DNA from 4 places in the Citricoccus alkalitolerans genome. Region 2 is predicted to be linked to each of the others. Evidence: riboswitches for the same ligand, from Rfam matches in the RefSeq annotation. Region 2 holds a riboswitch; each other region holds the start of a gene.
The links. Region 2 has a riboswitch for S-adenosylmethionine ahead of ABD134_RS06480 (acyl-CoA dehydrogenase family protein). Riboswitches for the same ligand answer to the same signal wherever they lie in the genome.
Positions count from the first base shown of each region.

Region 1 (5,708 bases), 800 kb from region 2:
CCCAGCGGGCCGACGTCGCGCTGGCCGTGGTGCGGGTGCGGCAACCGAGGATCACCGTGAAGGACGACTGGGACGGCTTCGGACAGCGTCTCACCGGGACGGGGACCATGGTGTTCCGCGGTGCCGGTGTGGAGGAGCTGCTGACGCTGCCGTCCGCCGACGGTCCGGTCCCGCTGCACCACGAGTCCACCCTGATGGCGTTGCTGGCGGGCATCGGACGGGCCGCGCTGCGTGACGGCGTGGAACAGACCCGGCGGCGGAGACGCTCGCCGAACACCGGGGGCGGGCTGACCCCGCGTGAGGACGACCAGCTGCTGGGAATCATCGGCGAGCTCTCCGCCCAGCAGGCGACCGCTGAGGAGCTCGTGCGCGCCGCCGGACGGGACCTGGATGCGGCACTGGAGCTCGCCGCCGGGCCGGAGCAGCCGGTCGGGGAATCGGGGAGTGCGCCGGGCGGGCGGGTGGCCGGCGTCGGGATGGACGACGGCGGAACCGCGGCCGAGGCGATGCACCGCGCCGCCCTGACGGCGCACCGGGCACACGTGATGGTGCCGAAGCTGGTGCTGGACACGTGCACGCGGATCTTCGACACGCTCGGGGCCTCCGCCACCAGTACGGACCTGCAGCTGGACCGGCACTGGCGTAATGCCCGAACCATCGCCAGTCACGATCCGGCTGTGTTCATGGCTCGGATGGTGGGCGATTGGGAGGTCAACGGCACCCAGACGGTGCCCTATCTCCAGACCGGCGTCGCCGAAGAGGTCTTTAGCCCGACCCATCCGTAGGAGCGTCGGCTCCGAACACCAGACAGCACCCTGCAGTAGAGCAGGCCACCCGACCGACGCCCCACCGGACCCCTCCGGACCGACACCCCAGGAGCCCCGCGGATGAGAACACCACCCATGTTGAACGACGCCCCTGACAGGTAGGCCAATCCTGGCCCCGCGCCCGGATAGGGTGGAGCCATGACGAGCACCGCAGGCACCGGCCCCGGCCGCAGTGCTGCGCGCGAGCGGGACGCCCACCTGGTGGGCTTGCTCCAACGCAGTGCCACCGGAGACCAGGAGGCCTTCGCCGCCTTCTACGATGCCGTGGCTCCCTCAGCCTATGGGCTGGCACAGAAGATCGTGCGTGACGCCGACCTCGCGGCCGACGTGACACAGGAGGCCCTCGTGGATGTGTGGCGCTCTGCAGAGCGCTTCGACCCGGCCCGCGGATCAGTGGTCGGCTGGGTCTGCTCGATCACGCACCGTCGGGCCGTCGACCTCATCCGGTCCACCCAGTCCGGTCGGGACCGGGAGGAACGGGCCGGGGTGGCCGGGTTCGAACGGGACCGGGACGACGTTGCGGAGGCCGTGGAATCAGCGGAGGACCGGGACCGCGTGACGGAATGCCTCGGCACGCTGACTGGTCTGGAGTACGAGGCCGTGACGCAGGCCTACTACGGCGGACTGACCTACCGGCAGGTCGCTGAACGACTCGGGGCCAAACTGGCCACCGTGAAATCCCGGATGCGCAGTGCGCTCCAACGACTACAGGACTGTTTGGGGGTGGGAGCATGACGAACGGAAACGAGAACAAGAACGGGAACGTGATCGACGCCGAGTTGCTCGCCGCCTGGGCCCTGGATGCCGTGGACGAGGGCGAGCGCCGCGCCATCGAGCAGCGGCTCCGCTCAGACCCCGAGCTCCGCGCCCGGGCCGATGCCCTCAACAGCACCGTCGCCCGCCTGGCGGTGAGCACACCGGCTGAGCCTCCCGCCGATCTGCGGGACCGTGTCCTCTCGGCCGTGGCAGGGCCCGAGCAGGGCGCCCGGTCCGCTGCGGACGGCGACGCCTCGCCCCTGGCGGCCCACGGAGCAGCCGGCTCCAGTGCTGGCGCCGAGCGAGCCGGCATCTCTGATCTGGACAGTCACCGTGCCCGACGCCGGCCGGCCGCGCGCCGCTGGTGGGTGGGGGCGGTCTCGGCCGCCGCGGCTGCCGCCGTCGCCGTGGCCGTGGTGGTGAGCCAGCCGTGGGCTCCCACGGGTGGAGTGACCGAGGGCGATCAGCTCACGGCGATCGAGCAGATCCTGCAGGTGGACGGGGCCGAGCGGCTGGAATCCCCGGTGACCGGCGGAGGCGAGATCGAAGTGGCCCGGGCCCCGTCCGGTGAGACCGTGCTGGCCGCGCGGGGACTGCCGGAACCGGCGGAGGGCCGCGACTATCAGATGTGGACGATCCAGGGTGAGACGGCTCCCCAGCCGGCTGGCCTGTTGGAGGTCCAGGACGGCCTCGCCCTCGTGCGGATGCAGGACGTGCCGGCGGATGCCGCGCTCGCCGTCACGGTGGAACCGGCCGGAGGGTCCGAGGCACCGACCACGGATCCGATCGTGGTCCTCGCCTCGAGCTGACAGAAGGCCGCCATCCCGGTGTGAGGGCAGAGATGGGTACTCATCTCTGCCTCACAGCGGAAGGGCTGGGTGACTCCGCGTGAACCTCGGTTGGGGTCGCGCCCGGAGGTGTGGTGCAATCGATGGGTACCCATCCAGAGCGGCCGAGAGATCTGGCTCGATGACGCCGCAGCAACCACCGGGCAACCGGACAGGTGCTACCGCCAGGACCGATGGAAGGAGCATCACCGTGTCTGTCCCCAGCAACGAGAACGTCCATGGAACGAGCCATCTCCCCGAGGGCGTGCCCACCACCGCCGCCGGCAAGCGTGAGATCCTCTTCAACGCCTTCGACATGAACTGTGTGGCCCACCAGTCACCCGGCCTGTGGCGCCACCCCGAAGACCGCGCCCGCGACTACAACACCCTGGGCTACTGGACGGGATTGGCCCAGACCCTGGAACAGGGCCTGTTCGATGGCCTCTTCATCGCCGACGTGCTCGGGCCCTATGACGTCTACAACTCCTCCGACGAGGCCACCCTCAAGGCCGGCACGCAGGTGCCGGTCAACGACCCGATGCTCGTGGTCCCGCCGATGGCCGCTGTCACCAAGAATCTGACCTTCGGGGTCACCGCCGGCACCGCCTACGAGCACCCCTACCCGTTCGCCCGCCGCCTGGCCACCCTAGACCACCTGACCGAGGGCCGCGTGGGCTGGAACGTGGTGACCGGCTACCTGCCCTCCGCCGCCATCAACATGGGCCAGGAAGACCAGATGGAGCACGACGAGCGGTACAACCACGCGGACGAATACCTCGACGTGGTCTACAAGCTCCTCGAAGGCTCCTGGGAGGACGACGCGGTCGTCAACGACAAGGAGTCCGGGGTCTTCATCGACCCGTCCAAGGTCCACCGGATCGAGCACGAGGGCACCTACTTCAAGACCCCCGGCATCGCCTTCACCGAGCCCAGCCCGCAGCGCACCCCGGTGATCTACCAGGCCGGCGCCTCCACGCGCGGTCGAGCCTTCGCCGGAAAGCACGCCGAGGCCGTGTTCATCAACTCACCCACCGACGAGATGATCAAGGGCACTGCCGCCAAGATCCGCCAGGGGGCGGTCGAGGCCGGCCGCGATCCCTACGACATCCGCATCATGTCCATGCAGACCATCGTCACGGGCGCCACCGACGAGGAGGCGCGCGCCAAGTACGAGGAACTGACGCAGTACATCGACGTGGAGGGCGGACTGGTCCTGATGTCCGGCTGGATGGGTATCAACCTGGCCGAGTTCGAGCTCGACGAGCCGATCGGGGACGTCAAGTCCAACGCCATTCAGTCCACCGTGGAGACCTTCCAGAAGGCCTCGGGTGACGCCGGGTCCGTGTGGACCGTGCGCAGACTGGCCGAATGGGTCGGCGTGGGCGGCTTCGGCCCCGTCATCGTCGGCTCCGGTGCGACCGTGGCCCGGGAACTGGCGCGCATCCAGGACGAGACCGATGTGGACGGTTTCAACCTCGCCTACCACATCACCCCCGGCACCTTCGAGGATGTCGTCGAGTACGTGGTCCCCGAACTGCAGCAACTCGGCCGCTACAAGACCGAGTACGCCGAGGGCACCATGCGCCACAAGCTCTTCGGGCGCGGAGACCACCTGCCGCAGAACCACTACGGCTCGTCCTTCGCCCTGCGGAACCGCGCCGCTGTCTGAGAGGTGCGGGGGCCGGCGTCGGGCCGACGGTCAGCCCCGCCCCGGCCCGTTGAGCCTGGAGGGATTCACGCCCTGGGTGTCCCCTGGAGTGAATCCCTCCAGACTCAACCGTGAGGGCACGTGAGACCGTGGCGGCAACCGGGTATGCAGGAACCCCGGCCCCCTGAAGCGGGGGCCGGGGTTCCGGTGCGTGGTGGGACGGTGCCGGATCAGTAGCGGTCCGGTCCGCCGCCCTCGGTCTCGAGGGACTGCGACGGATCGGAGAGCACGTCGCCGGAGGCGTCCTTGACGTTGGTGTCCCCGCTCGAGGCATTCGCATCGGAACCGGTGGCCGGGGTGCTGGAGTCCTTGGTGACGGATGTGTCACCGGAGGCGTGCTTGCCGGCGGACCTGTCCGCGGCGGAGGAGGCCTTGTCAGCCAGGTTCTGAGCCGCGGAGGAACCCTTGTCAGCCATGGTGTGGGCGGCGCTGTTGGCCTTCTCGGACAGCCCGGGTGCCTTGTCCTTCAGGGCATCCGTGGCCTTGTCCGCCAGGCCGGCGGCCTTGTCCGCCATCGCGGGTGCCTGGTCCTTCACGGCGGTGGTGGCCTTCTGGGTCGCCTTCTGCACCTGGTCCTGAGTCTTCGGGTCATTCCAGAAGCTCTGCGCGTTCTTGGCGAACTTGTCGAGGTTCTTGCGTCCTTCGCGGCTGCCCAGGAGATATCCGAGGGCCGCGCCGATGCCGAGGGTGATCAATCGTTTCATGTCGTCTCCTTTGTGGCGTCTGCCCGTGGCGGGGTGACCGCTCGGGTATGCCCCGAGTCTTCACCGCGGGCGGAGTCAGGTCAATCGGTGCACAGCCTGGCGCCGGGGGATTCACAGCTTTTCCTCAGGCATGGCGTCGAGCCCGGTGCGGAGCGGCGCTGCTGTCCGGACGCCGTGGCACACTGTCCCCAGCGAAGGAGGGGACATGATGATTCTCAGCTCCGAACAGGTGGCACGGATGCGGTTGATCTCCCAGGGGCTGGTCGAGCCGCTGGCCACTGCCGTCGAGGCGGCGCGATGGCTGACGTGCACCCAGGGCCAGGACTACCCGGGTTCCACTGTGTCCCTGGCCCTGCGCAGTGTGGGCCGGTCCACCGCGGCGGTCCGCGAGGCCTATGACGCGGGGCGCATCGTCCGGTCCTGGCCGATGCGTGGCACCCTGTTCGCCGTGGCGGCCGAGGACCTCGGCTGGATTCTGGACCTCACCGCGGCCCAGACATTGAAGGCGAGCGAACGGCGCCGCCAGGAGCTCGGTCTGGACACGGGCGTACTCGAACGGGCCGAGGCGGTAGCACTCCAGACCCTGTCCGGTCCGGGACTGACCCGCTCCGGACTGCTGGAACGATTCACCCAGGAGGGACTGCCTGTGAACGAGGGGCGCGGATACCACCTGATCTTCTTCCTCGCCCTGCGCGGGGTGCTGTGTTTCGGCCCCACCGAGGGGCGGGAACAACGCATCGTGCTGGCCACGGAGTGGATCGGCTCCGCAGTACGGGCGCCGGGGGCCACGCCAGAGCGGCTGCCCGGTCCAGGGCGAGACCGGGAGGACGGGGTTCGCGACCTGCTGCTGCGCTACCTGCGCTCCCACGGCCCGGCCACCGTGGAG
Region 1 is NZ_BAAALH010000002.1:920,654-926,361, forward strand. It holds gene ABD134_RS10090 (acyl-CoA dehydrogenase family protein) at 1-785, shown strand, start outside; gene sigK (ECF RNA polymerase sigma factor SigK) at 966-1,562, shown strand; gene ABD134_RS10100 (anti-sigma factor) at 1,559-2,392, shown strand; SAM riboswitch class I at 2,520-2,611, shown strand; gene ABD134_RS10105 (LLM class flavin-dependent oxidoreductase) at 2,676-4,079, shown strand; gene ABD134_RS10110 (hypothetical protein) at 4,289-4,822, opposite strand; gene ABD134_RS10115 (winged helix DNA-binding domain-containing protein) at 5,028-5,708, shown strand, end outside.
Region 1: another riboswitch for S-adenosylmethionine. It lies ahead of ABD134_RS10105 (LLM class flavin-dependent oxidoreductase); the one in region 2 lies ahead of ABD134_RS06480 (acyl-CoA dehydrogenase family protein).

Region 2 (5,708 bases):
CTCGCGGAGGGCCCGGTAGGACCGGCCGGACGGTTCGCCTCCGGTGGACGCGCTGGTGGCGGCGGTGGTGCGCTCGGTGGTGGTGGTCATCATGCTCCCTCGGTGGTGGATGTGGCAGCGGCCTCAGGGGCAGCGGAATTGCGGGCCGTGGAGTGGAACGGCGGGATGGCGCCGTTGACCCGGTAGTCGCCCACGGCTTGGGTGCGGTAGACCAGCGGGGTGTGGCTGGCGACCGTCCGGGCGTTGAGCCAGTGCTGGTGCAGCTGCCGGCTGGCATCCGTGGCAGAGGCCCCGCCGGACTCGAAGATCTGGTTGGTGGCCTCCAGGATCAGATCGGACACCACGAGTGACGCCTCTGACAACGCGATGTTGGCCCGGGCGTGGGCCTGGACCACCACCGGGTCCTCCAGGTCGCTGTGCCCCCGGACCTGGAGGTAAGACTCCTCCACCACGGCCGCGGTGCCGCGCACGATGTGCCGGGCCGAGCTCACCTTGGAGGAGACGGCACCGATGACCTGGTGCACCAGCGGGTCCTCCGCCGGCGTCTCCGCCGTGGCGTGGTCATAGGTACGACGCCGGCCCCGGACGAACGTGGTGATCTCGGCCAGCGCGGTGGCCCCGATCCCGGCCTGCGTGGCCGCCAGCACGATCCACAGGACGGTGTAGGCCAGCACGCCCGTGGGGACGTTGAACTCCTGGGTCCGCTGGGCCCGCACGGGGACGTGGTCCAGGGTGGTGGTGCCGGAGGCGGTGAGCCGCTGGCCGAAGCCGTTCCAGTCGTCGATGCGCTGCACCCCGGGATCGCGGGCGTCGATGATCGCGAAGACCGGGCCGTCCTCCTCGAGCCCTGGCGGGACCGCGGAGACCAGCAGGTAGTCGGCGAAGATCGCCCCGGTGGAGTAGAACTTGTCACCCGTCAGGCGGGCCACCTCCGTGGTGCCGGTGGCGGCGGCCGCCTGCACGGTGTCCGAGTCCGCATCGATCCAGTGCACGGGGCGCCGGCCCGCAGACGGGGGCAACTCCACCAGGGCATTGCCGAAGATCTTCCCCGAGGCGACCTCGGCCAACCACCACTCGGAGACCGCGCCCTGGGACTCGTTCTCGTGCTGCTCGGTGAACATGAAATGCCCGTGCAGCGCCTGGGGCAGGTTGGAATCGGCGGCGGCGAGATCCACCAGCAGGTCGGCCAGTTGCGGCAGGCTCGCGCCGATGCCCCCGTGGTCGCGGCCGAGCCGCACTCGGGTGAACCCCGCGCCGCGGAGGTGCTCTATGGCCGCGAACGCCAACTCGTGGTCCTGCTCTCGCTGTGCCGAGCCCGCAGCGATGGCCGCGAAGACGGGGGCGAAGTGCTCGGTGAGCTGGGCGTCCGTCGGTCCGGAGGGGCCGATGTCCGCCCGCAGCTCCTCGAAGGTGGGCAGTCCGGTCGGCACGGTGCGGTGTTCGAGGTGGGTGGTGTCCGTCATGGGTGTCCCCGTCGTCCATGGCACACCGGAATGGCGTTGGCCCGGAACACGGCGTCGACATAGCCTGGCGGCCGGGACACGTCTTCACGGTGGTGCCGTACTTGCCCCGCGGTGGTCCCCGGAGGCCGAATCATCACCTGGAGCACCCCACTACGGAGAGAGGGTTGCCGTCCGGCCAGCCAGGGCTTAGCACCGGATCTCGTGATTCTGATGTCGACCCTAGGCAGTCAGCACGTGGCCGCCAAGCCTCGGGTCATGTTCAGCGGCCTGGCGTCATCTGGGCCCGTTTCCGTGCCGATGTGCCGCCCCGACCGTCCTGGGCCGCCCCAGATGACGGTCTGTGACGGCCGGTGACGGAAGGGGCGGCCCGGTCACCAGCGGTAGTCCAGGAACTTGCCATCCAAGGTGATGACCACGCGGTCGCCGTCCACATCGGCACGGCGGGCAACGTCTGCCTTGAAGTTGATGGCGCTCATGATGCCGTCCCCGAACTCCTCGTGGATCAGGGCCTTCAGCGCCGGCCCGTAGACCGACATGGCCTCCATCAGTCGATAGATCGTGGGGTCGTTCATCACGGCCGGGTCGCTGCCCCGGTTCGGCTGTTGCTGCAGGCTCTCAGCCACGTCGTCGCCCAGACCGAGCATCTCGACCACGACGCCGGCCTGGGCCGCGGTCATCGGGTGCTGTCCCAGCAGCGCGGCCGTGGTCCACACCGGTGCGGCTCCGATGGCGGCCGCGAGGCCGGCCCAGGTGAGACCGGCACGGATGCGTGCGGCATTGACGAGGTCGGCAGCGTGCGCCTTATGCATGATGGGGTCCATGGTCAGCGGCTCACGGCGTGGTCGGGCAGGGCCGGCAGCTTCGGCTGACGCTTGGCCGCCGTACGGTAGTGGGTGGCGTAGAGCGTCAGGCCCACGAAGGAGAGGCCACCCACGAGGTTGCCGAGCACGGTCGGGATCTCGTTCCAGACGAGGTAGTCCATGATGGAGAACTCACCGCCCAGCATGAGGCCCGCCGGGAAGAGGAACATGTTGACGATGGAGTGCTCGAATCCCATGTAGAAGAAGAGCATGACCGGCATCCACATGATCAGGGCCTTGCCCACGACGTCCTTGGCCAGGAAGGCCGCGACCACACCGGTCGAGACCATCCAGTTGCAGAGCACGCCGCGGATGAAGAGCGTCAGCATGCCACCCGCGCCGTATTCGGCATAGCCGACGGTTCTCCCCTCGCCGATGGAGCCGATCTGCTGGGCCACCTCGTTCGGCGGGGTGTGGAAGCCGTAGGTCATGGTTACCACCATCATGACGGCCACCAGGAAGGCTCCGGCGAAGTTGCCGACGAAGACCAGGCCCCAGTTCCGCAACAGGCCTCCGATGGTCACGCCGGGCCTCTTGTCGATCCAGGCCAGCGGGACGAGGGTGAAGACACCCGTGAGCAGGTCGAAGCCGAGCAGGTAGATGAGGATGAAGCCGACCGGGAACAGCAACGCACCCACGAGGGCGTTGCCGGTCTGCACGGTGACGGTGATGGCGAATGCGGCGGCGAGGGCCAGGATGGCGCCGGCCATGAACGAGCGGATCAGGGTGTCTCGAGTGGACATGAAGACCTTGGACTCACCGGCGTCGACCATGTGTTTCACGAAGTCTGACGGGCTGACATAGGACATGGGACATCACTCCAAGGGCGAGGGGGCGGGCATACCCCCAACCTAGGAAGCGTGCGTTTCTGCGGTGTTTCCGCCCGCGCACCTGCCCACGAAATCTCCCTCACTGTCCCGGCGCGATGCAGTGAGATACCCTCCGGTCAATCCCGTCAGGGCAGCTCCCTGACCAGCTTCGATGCCGCGGGGAGGGCCAGCGCCAAGTCGCGGACGCGCTGGAAGTGGAGGTCGCCGTCGTCGTACGTCTGCGGGTGGGCCATCGGCCCGGTTACCCCGGTGACCGAGGCCGCGTGAAGTCTCGGCTCCCTACGCCTCGGGAACCGCGGCGTAGGCCGGCTCGGCCTTCTTGACCCGGCCGATGACCCACATGGTCACCGGGGACAGGACGATCTCGACGACGGACTTGAACACGAAGCCCACCAGGACGTAGTTGAGGAACGTCGGCACGTCCGTGATGCCGATGACCCCGGCAGCGATGGAGCAGAACACGAGGGTGTCCAGGAACTCACCCACCAGAGTGGAGGCGGCCAGCCGGCCGAAGAGCAGGCGTTCGCCGGAGCGGCGCTTGAGGCGGACCATGAGCCAGGAGTTGGCCAGTTGACCGACGAGGAATCCGAGCAGGGAGGCGAGCACGATCAGGGGCACGGGTGCCAGGGTCCGGACAAGGGCCTCCTGGCCGTCGTACCACTCGGCACCGGGCAGGGCGATGATGACCCAGAAGCAAAGCGCGGCGAAGACCGAGAGGGCGAAGGTGGTGACGATGGCGCGCCGGGAGGCCTTGAAGCCGTAGACCTCGGCGACCACGTCCCCGATGATGTAGGCCAACGGGAAGAGGAAGAACCCGCCGTCCGTGACGATGGCGCCGAAGGTCACGCCCTTGGAGGCACCGAGGTTGGACAGGATCAGCACGACGGCCATGACCGCCGTGAAGAGGGCATAGAGGCCGGTGCCGGTGGGGGCGAAACGGGCAGGTGCGTGCTGAGGGGCAGGTGCGGAAGAGTTCACGTGGGGTCCTTGGGCGGTGGTTCGCCGAGACCTCCAGCGCCAGGGCGCGGTGGCGGTCGGCTGTATTAACACTCACGGTGATCCGGACGCGGCGGCTGACGGTCTCAACGACCCCGCACGCACCCGCTGCCCCGGGTGGCGTTCGAACGACTCCTTATTCTTCCATATCCGTGCTGCCGGGAGTGCTCTGGCCTACTTGACGATCATGGAGTCCAGGTCCGGCTCCTGGTCGATGAACCCGTATTTCACGGCCAGCTCGCCGATGGCCTGCATCTGGTCCTCGCGGACCTCTCCTCCGAGCTCGTCCAGTGTGAGGGCCATGGCCACGTCCTCGGGAAGGTTCATGAACTCCGGCAGGAGCTTCTTGGCTTCGTCGTTGTTCTCGTCCGTGGCGGCGAGCGCCTCGGTGATGGCCGCCTGGAACTGTTCCACGGTCTCCGGGTTCTCCTCGGCGAAGGTCCCCGAGGTGAACGTGACCATGGTCGGCATGCCCTCGATCGAGTCACGGAACGAGTACCCCAGGAGCTCGTTGTCCGGATCCTCGAGCGCGGTGGTCAGGAACGGCTCCGGGATCCAGATGGCGTCTGTGTTCCCCTGCTCGAGCTGAGCCGGCATGTCCTGGAACGGCATCTCCGCGAACTTCACGTCCGCCGGATCGGAGCCGCCCCGTTCGGCCAGGTCCATCAGCGTCAGGTCCCCGAGGGTCCGTAGGGCGTTGATGGAGGTGGTCTTGCCGGCCAGGTCGCCGTAGTCCTCGATTTCCGAGTCCCCCCGCGTCACGACTCCCGAGGTGTCCTCGCCTTCGTCCGCAGAGTTGCAGTATCCGGCCACGATCTTCATGTCCAGGCCCTGGTCCACGGCCGTGAGGACAGACAGCGGGTTGCCGACCCCGAAGTCCATCTGCCCGTTGGACACGGCGGGCAGCATGGCGGCGCCGGCATTGGCGAGGGCGATCTCAACGTCGAGTCCGTGCTTTTCGAAGATGCCCTCCTGGATGCCGTAGTCGACGGCGACCGAGGCGGCCAACGGGACGAGGCCGACCGTGACCTGGGTGAGTCCGCCGGCCGCCGCGTCAGATTCACTGGAGGTGGGAGCGCCACCCGTTCCGGATGGGGAACCCGAGGAACAGGCGGTCAGGGCAAGCCCGGCCACGGCAACGGTGGACAGCAAGCTCCGGCGGGATGACTTCATGACTACTCCTGGATCGAATGTGGGGCGGGTCACAATGGAGCCGAATACCTATGACCGTAGCCATAGCCCCGCAAACTGTCTATGATTTTGTTGACAATCTTGTTCAATATCCGTGACACGCTCTCCGAGCAGCACCCCGTCCCCACAGGAGCCCGTCCATGACCGAACGCATCCGCGACATCGCCCACCTGTCCACCGTCGAGCTGTACACCCCGAAGTTCGAGGAGTCGCTCTGGTTCTTCCGGGACCTGCTGGCCATGCGTGAGGTCAGCCGCACCACGGAGAACGGTGGCGAGGTCGCCTACCTGCACTGCTGGGACGACTACGAGCCCTACTCCATCAAGCTCACCGAGAAGGAGCACGCCGGCGTCGGCCGGGTGGGCTGG
Region 2 is NZ_BAAALH010000002.1:122,656-128,363, forward strand. It holds gene ABD134_RS06475 (acyl-CoA dehydrogenase family protein) at 1-93, opposite strand, end outside; gene ABD134_RS06480 (acyl-CoA dehydrogenase family protein) at 90-1,463, opposite strand; SAM riboswitch class IV at 1,556-1,670, opposite strand; gene cynS (cyanase) at 1,835-2,272, opposite strand; gene ABD134_RS06490 (formate/nitrite transporter family protein) at 2,287-3,132, opposite strand; gene ABD134_RS06495 (queuosine precursor transporter) at 3,433-4,131, opposite strand; gene ABD134_RS06500 (ABC transporter substrate-binding protein) at 4,324-5,322, opposite strand; gene ABD134_RS06505 (VOC family protein) at 5,481-5,708, shown strand, end outside.

Region 3 (5,708 bases), 770 kb from region 2:
CCCCATTCGGCCCCGGCGGACAGGCCCTGGAGGATCCGCAGGATGACCAGCCCGACGACGGCCCACCAACCGATGACCTCGAAGGTGGGCATCAGCCCGATCAGGGTGGAGGCCACCCCCATCAGCACCAGGGACGCGACCAGCAGCGCTTTGCGGCCAATCCGGTCACCCAGGTGGCCGGCGATGATCCCTCCCAGCGGCCGGGCGATCACCCCGACGGCGAGGGTAGCGAAGGAGGCGACGATGCCGCCGAGTTCGGTGGCCATCGGGAAGAACTGGACGTTGAAGATCAGCGCCGCGGCCGTGCCGTAGAGGTAGAAGTCGTACCACTCGATGGTGGTGCCAGCGAAGGCGGAGGCCAGGACGCGCTTCTTGCCGGAGACGATGTCCTTGGCGCCCATCAGACCTGGCCGCCCTTCGCATCGCCGATCGCGTTGAGCCCCTCGGGCAGTGTCCCGTTGATCCAGTAGTCCCCCAGCGACCGGGCCCGGAAGGCGATGGGGTTATGCGTGGCCACGGTCTGGGCGTTGCGCCAGTGGCGGTCCAAGGCCTTCTTCGTGGAGGTGGCGGAGGCACCCACCGTGAGGAACAGGTCCTGGGCGGCTCCGATGCCCAGTTCCGGCACCGTGATGGTGGCGTGTTCGATGGCCAGCTCGGAACCGTAGAGCTCGGCCGGCACGTCACCGGTGAAGTCCGGACGGTCGGCTCCGACGGCCTCGGCGGCGGCGATGCCGGCATCCAGCGCGCGGGCGGCGTGGAGCACCGTGGCCTCGGCGGTGAAGGCCTTCCCGGCGATACGGCCGGCGGCCTCCTGGATCAGCGGATCCTCACGGAACGGCAGGCCGGAACCGGTGTTGAAGGTGCGCTTGCGGGAGGCGATGGTCGCCACGGCATCCCGGCGGGAGGCGCGGGCGATCCCGGCCAGGACCGCCAGCAGCACGAGCTGGAAGAAGGCGGCCTCGTGGACGGCCTCGGCGGATCCGGGGACCCGATCGAGCACCCCGTGGGCGGGCACCGTGACCTTGGTGAAGGTCGCCGTGCCGGTGCCCGTGAGTTTCTGACCGAATCCATCCCAGTCGTCCTCCAGGGAAACTCCCACGGCATCGGTGGCCACCACGGCGAACTGCCGGCCGTCGAGCTGGGCGCCGTCAGCGTCGGCCCGGGCAGCCGAGACGCGGGTGTAGTCGGAGAAGATGGAGGCGGTGGCGTAGAACTTCTGCCCGTTGAGCTCCATGCCGTCGGAAGTCCGGGTCAGCGTGGTGTTCAGACCCCCCAGCGCATTGCCGCCCTTCTCCGTTGAGGCGTTGCCCACCGTGGCGCCGGCCAGGACCAGCGGATACCAGGCGTCCTGGATCTCCCGCGGCTGGAAGCGCAGGGCCTCGAGGAAGCCGTAGTGGGAGCGGTAGATGTGGGCCACGTTGGAGTCGGCCTCAGCCAGGTCGATCAGCAGGTGAAAGAAGTCCTGGAGGCTGACCTCCGGACCGCCATGGACCACCGGGACCCGCAGGGTCCCGAAACCTGCCTCGTCGAGGCTCCGGACGGCGTCGAAGGGCAGCTCGCGGTTCAGCTCCCGGGCCAGGGACCCCGCCGCGATGTCATCGAACAGTGGCTGGAAGTGCCTCTTGAGGCCGGCGTAGTCCGTGGGGAGGCCGTCGCTGAGGTTCGCGCCGGGCCGGGCGGCGGCGATGGTGCGGGGCGCTGCGGTCATTCGGTGGTCCTTTCGGTCTCACCGAAGGATTCCCATGGCGGGACCAAGCGAGCCGGCCATTCGGGTGGCATCGTTCAGGGAACCGCTTGAGCCGTGGGATCTCCATCGGTCCTGGCGGTAGCACCCGTCTGGGGAATTGCCACGGGTTGCTGCGGCGTCGACGAGCCAGGTCTCTCGGTCGCTCTGGATGGTTACCCGCCCACGTTAACGGACATCGACGCTCCTGTGTTGTGTCCGGCGTCACGTCGCTTCACACAAGACATCAGCCCACGCTGAGGCGCAGCTCCTCCGGCGCGGGAAACGGCAGGTGGAACACCTCGGCCTGGGCACCTACGGCGGAGGCGGCCCCGAACTCGTCGGCGACCACCACGATCCCGTCGGGGCTGGCCTGGCTGATGCGCACGGGACGCTCGGTCCCGTCGGCCAACCTCAATCGGTGACGGTCCGCGAGGTAGGCCAGGCCCCGCGCCTCAAGGGCCTCCTCCGCCTCCAACCAGTCGACCGGAGCCGCCCCCACCGGGAAGCCCAGGATGTCCCGGGGAAGGAACCCGTCGCCGTCCGGAACGATCCACCCGACTGGCTCACCGTCCTCGCGACGGTGCTCGATCCAGTCTCCGGGAAGCGTCATGCGACAGACGGTAGCACCAGGCACTACGTCCACGAGAGCGTGACCAACTCCTCGCCGCACGAAGCAGGATCGGATGGGGCGCTCGCACGGGAATAACGGCAGACTGGAGGTGGTTGCCTGTCAAGGGCCCAGAGGCCCCGACGTTGTCGCCATGAGGAGCCCACCGGCTCCTCATGGCTTTGTGAAGAGAGGAACGCCGTAGACCATGCCGGCTACCGAGAAACCCCAGACCACCCCCGCCGGCGCTGCATCGCCGACCGCGGCTTCCAGCCTTCCCCCGGGAGCCAGCCGAGTCATCTCGCTGCTCGTCGTCGCGGCCTTCGTCGTGATCCTCAATGAGACCGTCATGTCCGTGGCGCTGCCGAACCTGATGACCGAGTTCGCCATCGGAGCCTCCACGGCCCAGTGGATCACCACGGCGTTCATGCTGACCATGGCGGTGGTCATTCCCATCACCGGCTACCTGCTGACTCGCCTGCCCCTGCGCACCGTGTTCATCATCGCGATGTCCAGCTTCCTGCTCGGCACCTTGCTCGCCGCCGTCGCGCCGACCTTCTTCGCACTGGTCCTGGGCCGCGTGGTCCAGGCGATCGGCACGGCCATCATGATGCCGCTGCTGATGACCACCGTACTGAACGTGGTCCCCTCGAACCGCCGTGGCCGGACCATGGGCGTCATCACCATCGTCATCGCCGTGGCCCCGGCCATCGGCCCCACCCTGGGCGGCATCATCCTGGATGCGCTCAACTGGCGCTGGATGTTCTGGATCATGCTCCCGATCGCCGCGATCGCGCTCGTCCTGGGCGCCACGATGATCCGCAACGTCACGGAGACCCGGCGTCTGCCGCTGGACGTGCTCTCCGTGGTGCTGGCCGCGCTCGGTTTCGCCGGGTTGGTCTTCGGCCTGAGCAGCATCGGCTCTGCCGCCGAGGGCAGCGCGCTGATCTCCCCCTGGATCCCGCTCACCGTGGGTGCCCTCTCCCTGGCGGCGTTCACCTGGCGCCAGCTCGGCCTGCGTGACCACGCACTCCTGGACGTCCGGGCCTTCGGCACCTCCACGTTCACGATCGCCCTGCTGATGATGTGCATCGGCATGATGGGCATGTTCGGCACCCTGATCACGTTGCCGATCTACCTGCAGACGGTGCTGGGCCTCGATGCCATGCACACCGGGCTGACCCTCCTTCCCGGCGGCCTGCTCATGGGCGTGATGGGGCTCTTCGTCGGTCGGTTGTTCGACCGCATCGGAGCTCGCCCGCTGGTGATCCCCGGGACTGCCATCGTCGCCACCGCCCTGTGGGGGATGACCACCCTGACCGCGGACAGCGGCCAGGGGACCGTCATCGCCTGGCACATGATGCTCAACGCGGGCCTGTCCTTCATGTTCTCGCCGCTGATGACGGCAGCCCTCGGCTCTCTACCGCGTCGGCTGTACTCGCACGGCTCGGCCATCCTGTCCACCCTGCAGCAGGTGGCCGGTGCCGCTGGCACCGCCGTGTTCATCACCGTTATGACCACGTTCACCCTCAGCGGCACCGCCGAGGGTGCCGAGGTGGTCGAGGCCACCATGACCGGCATCCACAACGCTATGGTCTGGGGCGCGGTCATCGCGCTCGTGGCCTTCGCCGGGTCCTTCTTCGTGAAGTCCGTCCCGGCCGATGAGGAACCGGACGCCGTGGCCCACTCCCCGGCCCCGGCACCGGAGAGCACTCCGGTCCACTGACCCGTCGGTCCGTCCATCCGGCGGTCGACAACGGGGCGGGGACGGGTTACTGGCGGTCCAGGTCGTACTGGGCGGCCAGCCGTACGGGTGCAGACCCGGCGCCGTAACCCTCGTAGCCGTCCCGGCGCTCGACCACCTCGAAGAACACGGTGCCCACGGTGCGGGTGTAGAAGTGCAGGAACTCCCCGCCCTCGTCCCGGTCGTACATCACGTCGTTCTCCCGCAGCTCGGTGAGGAATTCCTCGTCCAGGGCGAACCGCGCGGCCAGGTCCTCGTAGTAGTTCGACGGGACGGGCAACATACGCAGTCCCCGGGCACGGGCGCGGCGAGCCACCTCGACGGCGTCCGAGGCGAGGAACGCCACGTGCTGCGGGTAGGCGGCCTTCAGCCGGAGTTCGTCGTGGTCGACCTGGCCGGTGACCGTGCGCGTGGTGGAGGACCGTCCCGGGTCCAGGCCGTGCGGGATGAGGTTCAGCGGCACCCGGACGGCACCGTCCGGAGTGCGCATCACCTCGGAGCGCACCAGGCCCTGCGGGGAGGGGACGTCATTGCTGACCTGGGCCTCGAGCCCGAACAACGAGCGGTAGAACAGTACGCCCTCCTCGAACCACTGCCAGGGCTGGGCCAGGTTGACGTGGTCGATCCCGAGGATCAACCCGTCCCCGGCCACGACGCCGGCCGGTTCTGTCCCGGCCCCAGCGTCACGGGGCGCTTCGGCGCCGGCGAACCGGCCGCCGTCGTTCCGACCGTATTCGGCCACCCACTGGGGTGCGGCGGCCGACGTTGGCGCGAGGAAGACCTCGGTGCCGTCCGGGGCCTGCACCCCGCGCAGCACCATCTCGTCCGCCCGGTTGGCCCGCCAGGCCTTGGGGTAGTGCAGGGCACGGGCGTGATCCGCGGTGGTCCGGGGATCCGGAACCTGCAGGCCGATCGAGGCGATGACGGAGCCGCCGGCGTGTTCCAGCGGCGCCTCGGTGCGGTCATTGGTGACCACGCGGGCATTGCCGGCCGAGAAGAGGTGGACGTCCTTGGTGCGGTGGCGTCCGTGGTCCGCGAAGCCCAACTGCGTCAGCACCTCGGCCAGGTCCGCGGGTTCCGCGGCACGGACCTCGGCGAAGTCCCAGCCGGTGGGGTGGGCGGGCAGCTCCCCCGCCTGGGCGTCGTCGAGCCACTGCAGGGAGCGCATTGCTTCCCGGGCCGTGCGGACGGACTCCGTCTGGCGGTACACGTCCGAGAAGACCTCCAGGGAGATCGGCCCCGCGTAGCCGGTCGCGTAGAGCTCCCGCATGAAGGTGACCAGGTCGAAACCGCCCTCGCCCGGGAAGTTGCGGTGGTGGCGGGACCAGGACAGCACGTCCATGAGCATGATCGGAGCATCCGCCATCTGCACGAAGAAAATCTTCTCCCCCGGGATCGCCCGGAAGCCGCTGACGTCCCCGCGGCGGGAGAGGATGTGGAACGAGTCCAGGCAGACGCCGAGGTTGGGCCTGCCGGCCTGTTCCACCAGGGACCAGGCGTGCTCGTAGGTGTTCACGAACCGGCCCCAGGCCAACGCCTCGTAGGCGATACGGATCTGGTAGCGGGCGGCGAGATCAGCCGCGCGGCGGAGCTGGCCCACCGCGACCTCGTCCTCCCAGCTCGTGGCGGTG
Region 3 is NZ_BAAALH010000002.1:896,688-902,395, reverse strand. It holds gene ABD134_RS10020 (MFS transporter) at 1-401, opposite strand, end outside; gene ABD134_RS10015 (acyl-CoA dehydrogenase family protein) at 401-1,708, opposite strand; SAM riboswitch class I at 1,808-1,902, opposite strand; gene ABD134_RS10010 (hypothetical protein) at 1,971-2,336, opposite strand; gene ABD134_RS10005 (DHA2 family efflux MFS transporter permease subunit) at 2,542-4,059, shown strand; gene ABD134_RS10000 (sugar phosphate isomerase/epimerase and 4-hydroxyphenylpyruvate domain-containing protein) at 4,106-5,708, opposite strand, start outside.
Region 3: another riboswitch for S-adenosylmethionine. It lies ahead of ABD134_RS10015 (acyl-CoA dehydrogenase family protein); the one in region 2 lies ahead of ABD134_RS06480 (acyl-CoA dehydrogenase family protein).

Region 4 (5,708 bases), 790 kb from region 2:
CATGGGCACGACGGCCGCGGCGATGCCCAGGGTGGTGCCGGTAATCCACCGGGTCAGCGGGATGATGGCCGCCATCAGCACGAGGAACGGCAGAGACCGACCCATGTTGACCGCCCAGCTGAGCAGCCCGTAGGCCCGGTCCTGGGGGAATAGCCCGCGCGGGCTCGTGTTGTACAGCAGCACGCCGGTGGCACCCCCGATCAGGACGACTAGCATCATGACGATGCCGACCATGGCCCAGGTCTCCCCGTAGGCCGGCAGCAACAGGGCAGGCAGCTCGGACAGCGGGGTATCGGAGAGCAGGGGCTGGGAGGTATCCGCGGTCGCACTCATGCCGTCGCCCCCGCCGTCGCGCCGGCCGGGATCGGAGTGGCGCCCGACGGCGGCGGTCCGGTGGGGTCTGGACTGGCAGCCGAGATGGCGGTCCCGGTGGGACCGGACCGGTCGACGTCGCTCCTCAGTCGGGCACTGAGCCCGAGCCCGTTCAGGGCGCCGATGGCGCGCTGGGCCTGCTCGCCGCGGACCCCGACGACGGCGCGGCCCAGTGCGGTCGCGCCGCGCGCCTCGATGGTTCCACCGAGCAGGGCCAGGCGGATCTGGTGATCAACCGCCACTCGGGTGAACCATTCGGGGTCCACGTCCCCGTCCTGATAGGCGAGGTCCAGGAAGGTATCGAAGCCAGCCGGAAGCGGCAACGCGGCGATCGGCAATAGTTGCCCGCCGACGGTGGAGTCCTGGTCCGCGACGAGGGACGGCAGAGAGCCATACTCCGCGAGCCGGCCGTGGGACAGGGAGGCCACCTGGTCGGCGACGTTCCGGACCACGTCCATTTCATGGGTGATGAGGATGATGGACAAGCCTAGGTCGGTGCGCAGGTCGGCCAGCAGGGACAGGATCTGTGCCGTGGTGTCCGGGTCCAGGCCGGAGGTGGACTCGTCCGAGAGCAGGATCCGCGGCCGCAGGGCCAAGGCCCGGGCGATGCCTACTCGTTGCTTCTGGCCGCCGGAGAGCTGACCGGGGTAGGAGTCGGCCTTGTGCAGCAATCCGACGCGGTCAAGCATCTCGGCCACACGGTCCTGCATCTCGTGGTGGACCACCCCGAGGTTGCGCAGCGGGAGGGCGACGTTCTCGGCCACGGTGATGCGGCGCAGCAGGGCGGAGTGCTGGAAGATTGTGCCGATGGCACGGCGGGCGGAGCGCAGCTGGCGGCCCCGGAGCCGGGACAGGTCGCTGCCATCCACCAGAATCTCGCCCTGGGTGGGCTTTTCCAACAGGGAGATGCAGTGCGAGAGGGTCGTCTTGCCAGCCCCGGAGGGCCCGACCACGGCGGTGATGGAGCCTTCCGGCACGGTCAGGTCGATGCCTTTGAGCACCTCGACGGACCCCCCACGTCCGGTGTAGGCCTGGTGCAGATCGCGGATCTCGATCACAGCGCGCCCCCGTCCCGGGTACCGGCCGATGCCAGCCGGAAGCCGGCGCCTCGGTGGTTCTCCGCCAGCCGATCCCCGCGGCCGAACAGCTTGTGTCGCAGGGTGCCGGACTCGTACTCGGAAGGATAGGCACCGCGGGCCTGGAGCTCGGGGACCACGTGCTCCACGACGTCCTCGAAGCTTCCCGGGGAGACCGCGTAGGCGAGATTGAAGCCGTCAACGTCCGTCTCCGCGGCCCAATCCTGCAGCTGGTCAGCGACCTGCGCACCGGAGCCAATGAACACCGGCCCGAAGCCCCCGATGCCGACCCATTCGGCAAGTCGCCGGATGCTCCAGGGCTCCCCGTCCGCGGAGGCGTGGCCACCGCCCGAGCGGAAGGTCTCCACGGCAGACTGCACTGCGTTGGTCTGCACGTCCTGACCGATCACATCGTCCAGGTCGTACTGCGAGAAGTCGATGCCCATCCAACCGGACAACAGCGCGAGGGCACCACGATGGTCCACGTAACGGAGGTAGTCGGCGTGCTTGGCACGGGCCGCCACCTCGTCCGGACCGGTGATGACGGTGGCAAGGTTGAAGATCCTGATGTCCTTCGCGTCACGGCCGGCCTCCACGGCAGCAGCACGGATCCTGCTCACGGCCTGGGCCAGCTTGTCCCGGCTGGGGGCGGAGACGAAGGCGCATTCGGCGTTTTGCCCGGCGAAGGCCAGGCCGCGCGGCGATGTGCCGGCTTGGTAGACCACCGGGGTGCGCTGGGGGCTTGGCTCGGTCAGAGCGATGCCCGGCACCGAGAAGTAGGTTCCCTGGTGGCCGATCTCGTGCACCTTGGCCGGGTCCGTGTAGACGCAACCGTCCCGGTCCCGGACCACGGCGTCCTCGTCCCAGGAACCCTCCAGCAGCTTGTAGACAACCTCGAGGTATTCGTCTGCGTGGTCGTAGCGCTCGTCATGGGCCAGCTGGTCCTGGCTGCCCATGTTGCGAGCAGCCGAAGGCAGGTAGCCGGTGACGACGTTCCAACCGACCCGCCCGCCCGTGAGATGGTCCAAAGTGGCCAGCCGGCGCGCGAAGGGATAGGGATGCTCGTAGGCAGTTCCTGCGGTAATGCCGAAACCGAGGTGTTCGGTCACCGCGGCCATGGCGCTGACGAGCAGCATGGGGTCGTTGACCGGCACCTGGGTACCGGCGGTGAGAGTGGCCTCGTTAGAGCCGCCGTACACGTCATAGGTGCCAAGCACGTCGGCGATGAACAGTCCGTCGAAGCGACCTCGTTCGGCGACCTGGGCCAGATGCGTCCAGTAGCCGATCGAGTTGTAGTCACTGGAGCGGTCCTCCGGGTGGCGCCACAGCCCCGGGGACTGGTGGCCCACGCAGTTCATGTCAAAGGCATTGAGCCGGATGCGGCGCGGGACACGTTCAAGCATCAGAATGCACGTCCTTCCATCGGTCCTGGCGGTAGCACCCGCTTCGACAGGGGGTTGCTGCGGCGTCGTCGAGCCAGATCTCTCGGCCGCTCTGGATGGGTCTCTCACAGGCGACCAGATGGCTTGGGATACGAACTAATCCAGCGTCATATATCGACCTGTCGTGCCGTTGGCTGGCCGCGGGCCCGGATTCGACGGCAAAAGTCCCTGAATGTGACGTCACATGACGCGGCGTGTAGGTGCGCGAGGGGGAATGACTGGCCCGGAAAACATGCCGTTGCCCGGTTCACTGCCCCCTGTGGGACCGGGTGTACAGCATCTTCAGCGGTTGACACGGATACCCCGTGCTCTGCTTCACTAGATGAATCAACCATCCAGAGCGGCCGAGAGATCTGGCTCAGTGACGCCGCAGCAACCTCCCGTATGACCCGGGAAGGTGCTCATGCCAGAACCGATGGAGCGTGATTCACCGTGACTGCCCTTGCCGAGTCCCTGCCCGGTTCCAGCGTCCTCACCGCGCCGCCGGCCCCGACCACCAGCCTTGCGGTGGAGTTCCGCGACGTCGGCCGGTCCTTTCCCGCCATCGACGGCGCACGCACCGTGTTGCGGGACATCAACCTCACCGTGCAGCCAGGCGAGGTCCTGGCCATCCTCGGGGCCTCCGGCTGCGGCAAGTCGACGCTGCTGCGTGCCGTGGGCGGCCTGGACAGCGGCAGCACCGGGCAGATCCTCGTCGGTGGGTCCGCCGTCCGCCCCTATGACCCCCGCACCGCAGTCGGGTTCCAGGAACCGCGCCTCATGCCCTGGCGCACCCTCCACCAGAACGTGTCCTTGGGGCTGCCGCCCGGCATCGGACGGGCCGAGGGCCGCGAGAACGTCGACCACTTGCTGGATCTGGTGGGTCTGGCCGAGCACGCCGACCTCCGGCCCCGCGAAGTCTCCGGCGGCATGGCCCAGCGGACCTCGCTGGCCCGCGCCCTGGCCCGGCAGCCCGGCGTTCTCCTGCTGGACGAGCCGTTCGGCGCGCTCGACGCTCTGACGCGGCTGAGGATGCAGGACCTACTCCTGGACGTCCATGCCAAGACCGCCACGACCGTCCTGCTCGTCACTCATGACGTGGACGAGGCGCTCCAGCTGGCCGACCGGATCCTGCTGCTCGGCCAGGACCCCGCTCCGGGTTCCGCCCCCGGCGCGACCACCCGCACCGTGGTCACCGTCCCCGGTGAACGGCCCCGGGACCGCGGCTCGGCCGAACTGGCCCACCTCCGGACCGAGCTGCTCGGCGGCCTCGGCGTGGACGCCCACCGCCACTGACCGGTTCCCCTCCGTATCCACCCGATCGCCCGGCGCCTCATCCCTCCCGGCCCGGGACGCACCGCACCCCCTCGAAAGGCCCCACCATGCGCTCACGCCTCACCCTTTCCCTCACCACCTTCGCCATCACGGCCTTCACGCTCACCGGTTGCGTCGCCGGCGAGGGATCCGGTGGAGAGGCCGCCGAAGCCGGGGCCGACGGTGGCGTGGGTGGCGGCGAGCTGAACATCGACTACGCCACGTACAACCCCCTCTCCCTGGTCATCAAGGAGAAGGGCTGGCTTGAGGATGAACTCGCAGACGAGGGCGTCACCGTGAATTGGATCCAGTCCGCCGGTTCGAACAAGGCCAACGAGGCGCTGCGGGCCGAGGCCATCGACGTGGGCTCCACGGCCGGCTCCGCCGCCCTGCTCAACCGCGCCAACGGCACCCCGATCAAGACCATCAGCCTGTACTCCCAGCCGGAGTGGTCCGCCCTGGTCACCACCGCCGATTCAGACATCACGGAGGTCACGGACCTGGTCGGCAAGAACGTGGCGGCCACCAAGGGCACTGACCCGTACTTCTTCCTCATTCAGGCCCTCGGCGAAGCCGGCGTGGACGAGGCTGATGTCACGGTGCAGAACCTTCAGCATGCGGACGGCAACGCGGCCCTGAACAACGGGTCCGTGGACGCATGGTCCGGGCTGGACCCCATTATGGCCGGCGCCGAGGCCGAGGGCGCCGAACTGTTCTACCGCAACGTCGACTTCAACACCTATGGCTTCCTCAACGCCACCGAGTCTTTCCTGGCGGAGTCCCCCGAGCTGGCCCAGACCGTGGTGGACGTCTACGAGCAGGCTCGCGAGTGGGCCTTGGCGAATCCGGAGGAGACTGCTTCCATCCTCGCCGAGGTGGCAGGTCTGGAGGAAGACGTGGCCATTACTGTCATCGAGGAGCGCTCCAACCTGGACGTGGACCCGGTGCCCGGCCAGGCGCAGCTCGACGTCCTCGAGGTCGTCGGCCCGATCCTCGTGGAGACCGGTGACGTGGCCAGCCAGGAGAACGTCGACAAGGCCCTGGCCGAGCTCCTCGAGCCCTCGTTCGCCGAAGAGGCCACCCAGTGAGCTCCCTCGTCTCGCCCGAACACTTAACCCCGGCATCACCTCGGGATGATGACGTGACAGGGCGCCGCAACCAGGGCACGACGCCGGCCAGCCCGGGTTCCGGCCCCGGGCCACGGGACGGCGGTGGTCCCGCCACCGGCCGAGGCGCCCGCGGGATCCTGGGCACTTCGGCCGGCCGGGCCGTCGTCGGGCTGCTGCTGCCGGTGGCGCTCGTCATCGCCTGGTGGGCCGCGACCACCGCAGGGCTGTTCTCCCCGGTCCAGCTGCCCTCACCGGCCTCGGTGATCAGCGCGGGGATCGACCTGGCCGCCGACGGATCCCTGTGGCATCACATCGCCATCTCGGTACAACGCGTTCTGCTCGGCTTCGCCATCGGCGGGGTCCTCGGCCTGCTCATCGGCTCCCTCCTGGGCCTGTCCACGTGGGCCGACGCCGCG
Region 4 is NZ_BAAALH010000002.1:912,751-918,458, reverse strand. It holds gene ABD134_RS10080 (methionine ABC transporter permease) at 1-333, opposite strand, end outside; gene ABD134_RS10075 (methionine ABC transporter ATP-binding protein) at 330-1,430, opposite strand; gene ABD134_RS10070 (LLM class flavin-dependent oxidoreductase) at 1,427-2,851, opposite strand; SAM riboswitch class I at 2,865-2,953, opposite strand; SAM riboswitch class I at 3,219-3,312, shown strand; gene ABD134_RS10065 (ABC transporter ATP-binding protein) at 3,323-4,165, shown strand; gene ABD134_RS10060 (aliphatic sulfonate ABC transporter substrate-binding protein) at 4,252-5,271, shown strand; gene ABD134_RS10055 (ABC transporter permease) at 5,325-5,708, shown strand, end outside.
Region 4: another riboswitch for S-adenosylmethionine. It lies ahead of ABD134_RS10070 (LLM class flavin-dependent oxidoreductase); the one in region 2 lies ahead of ABD134_RS06480 (acyl-CoA dehydrogenase family protein).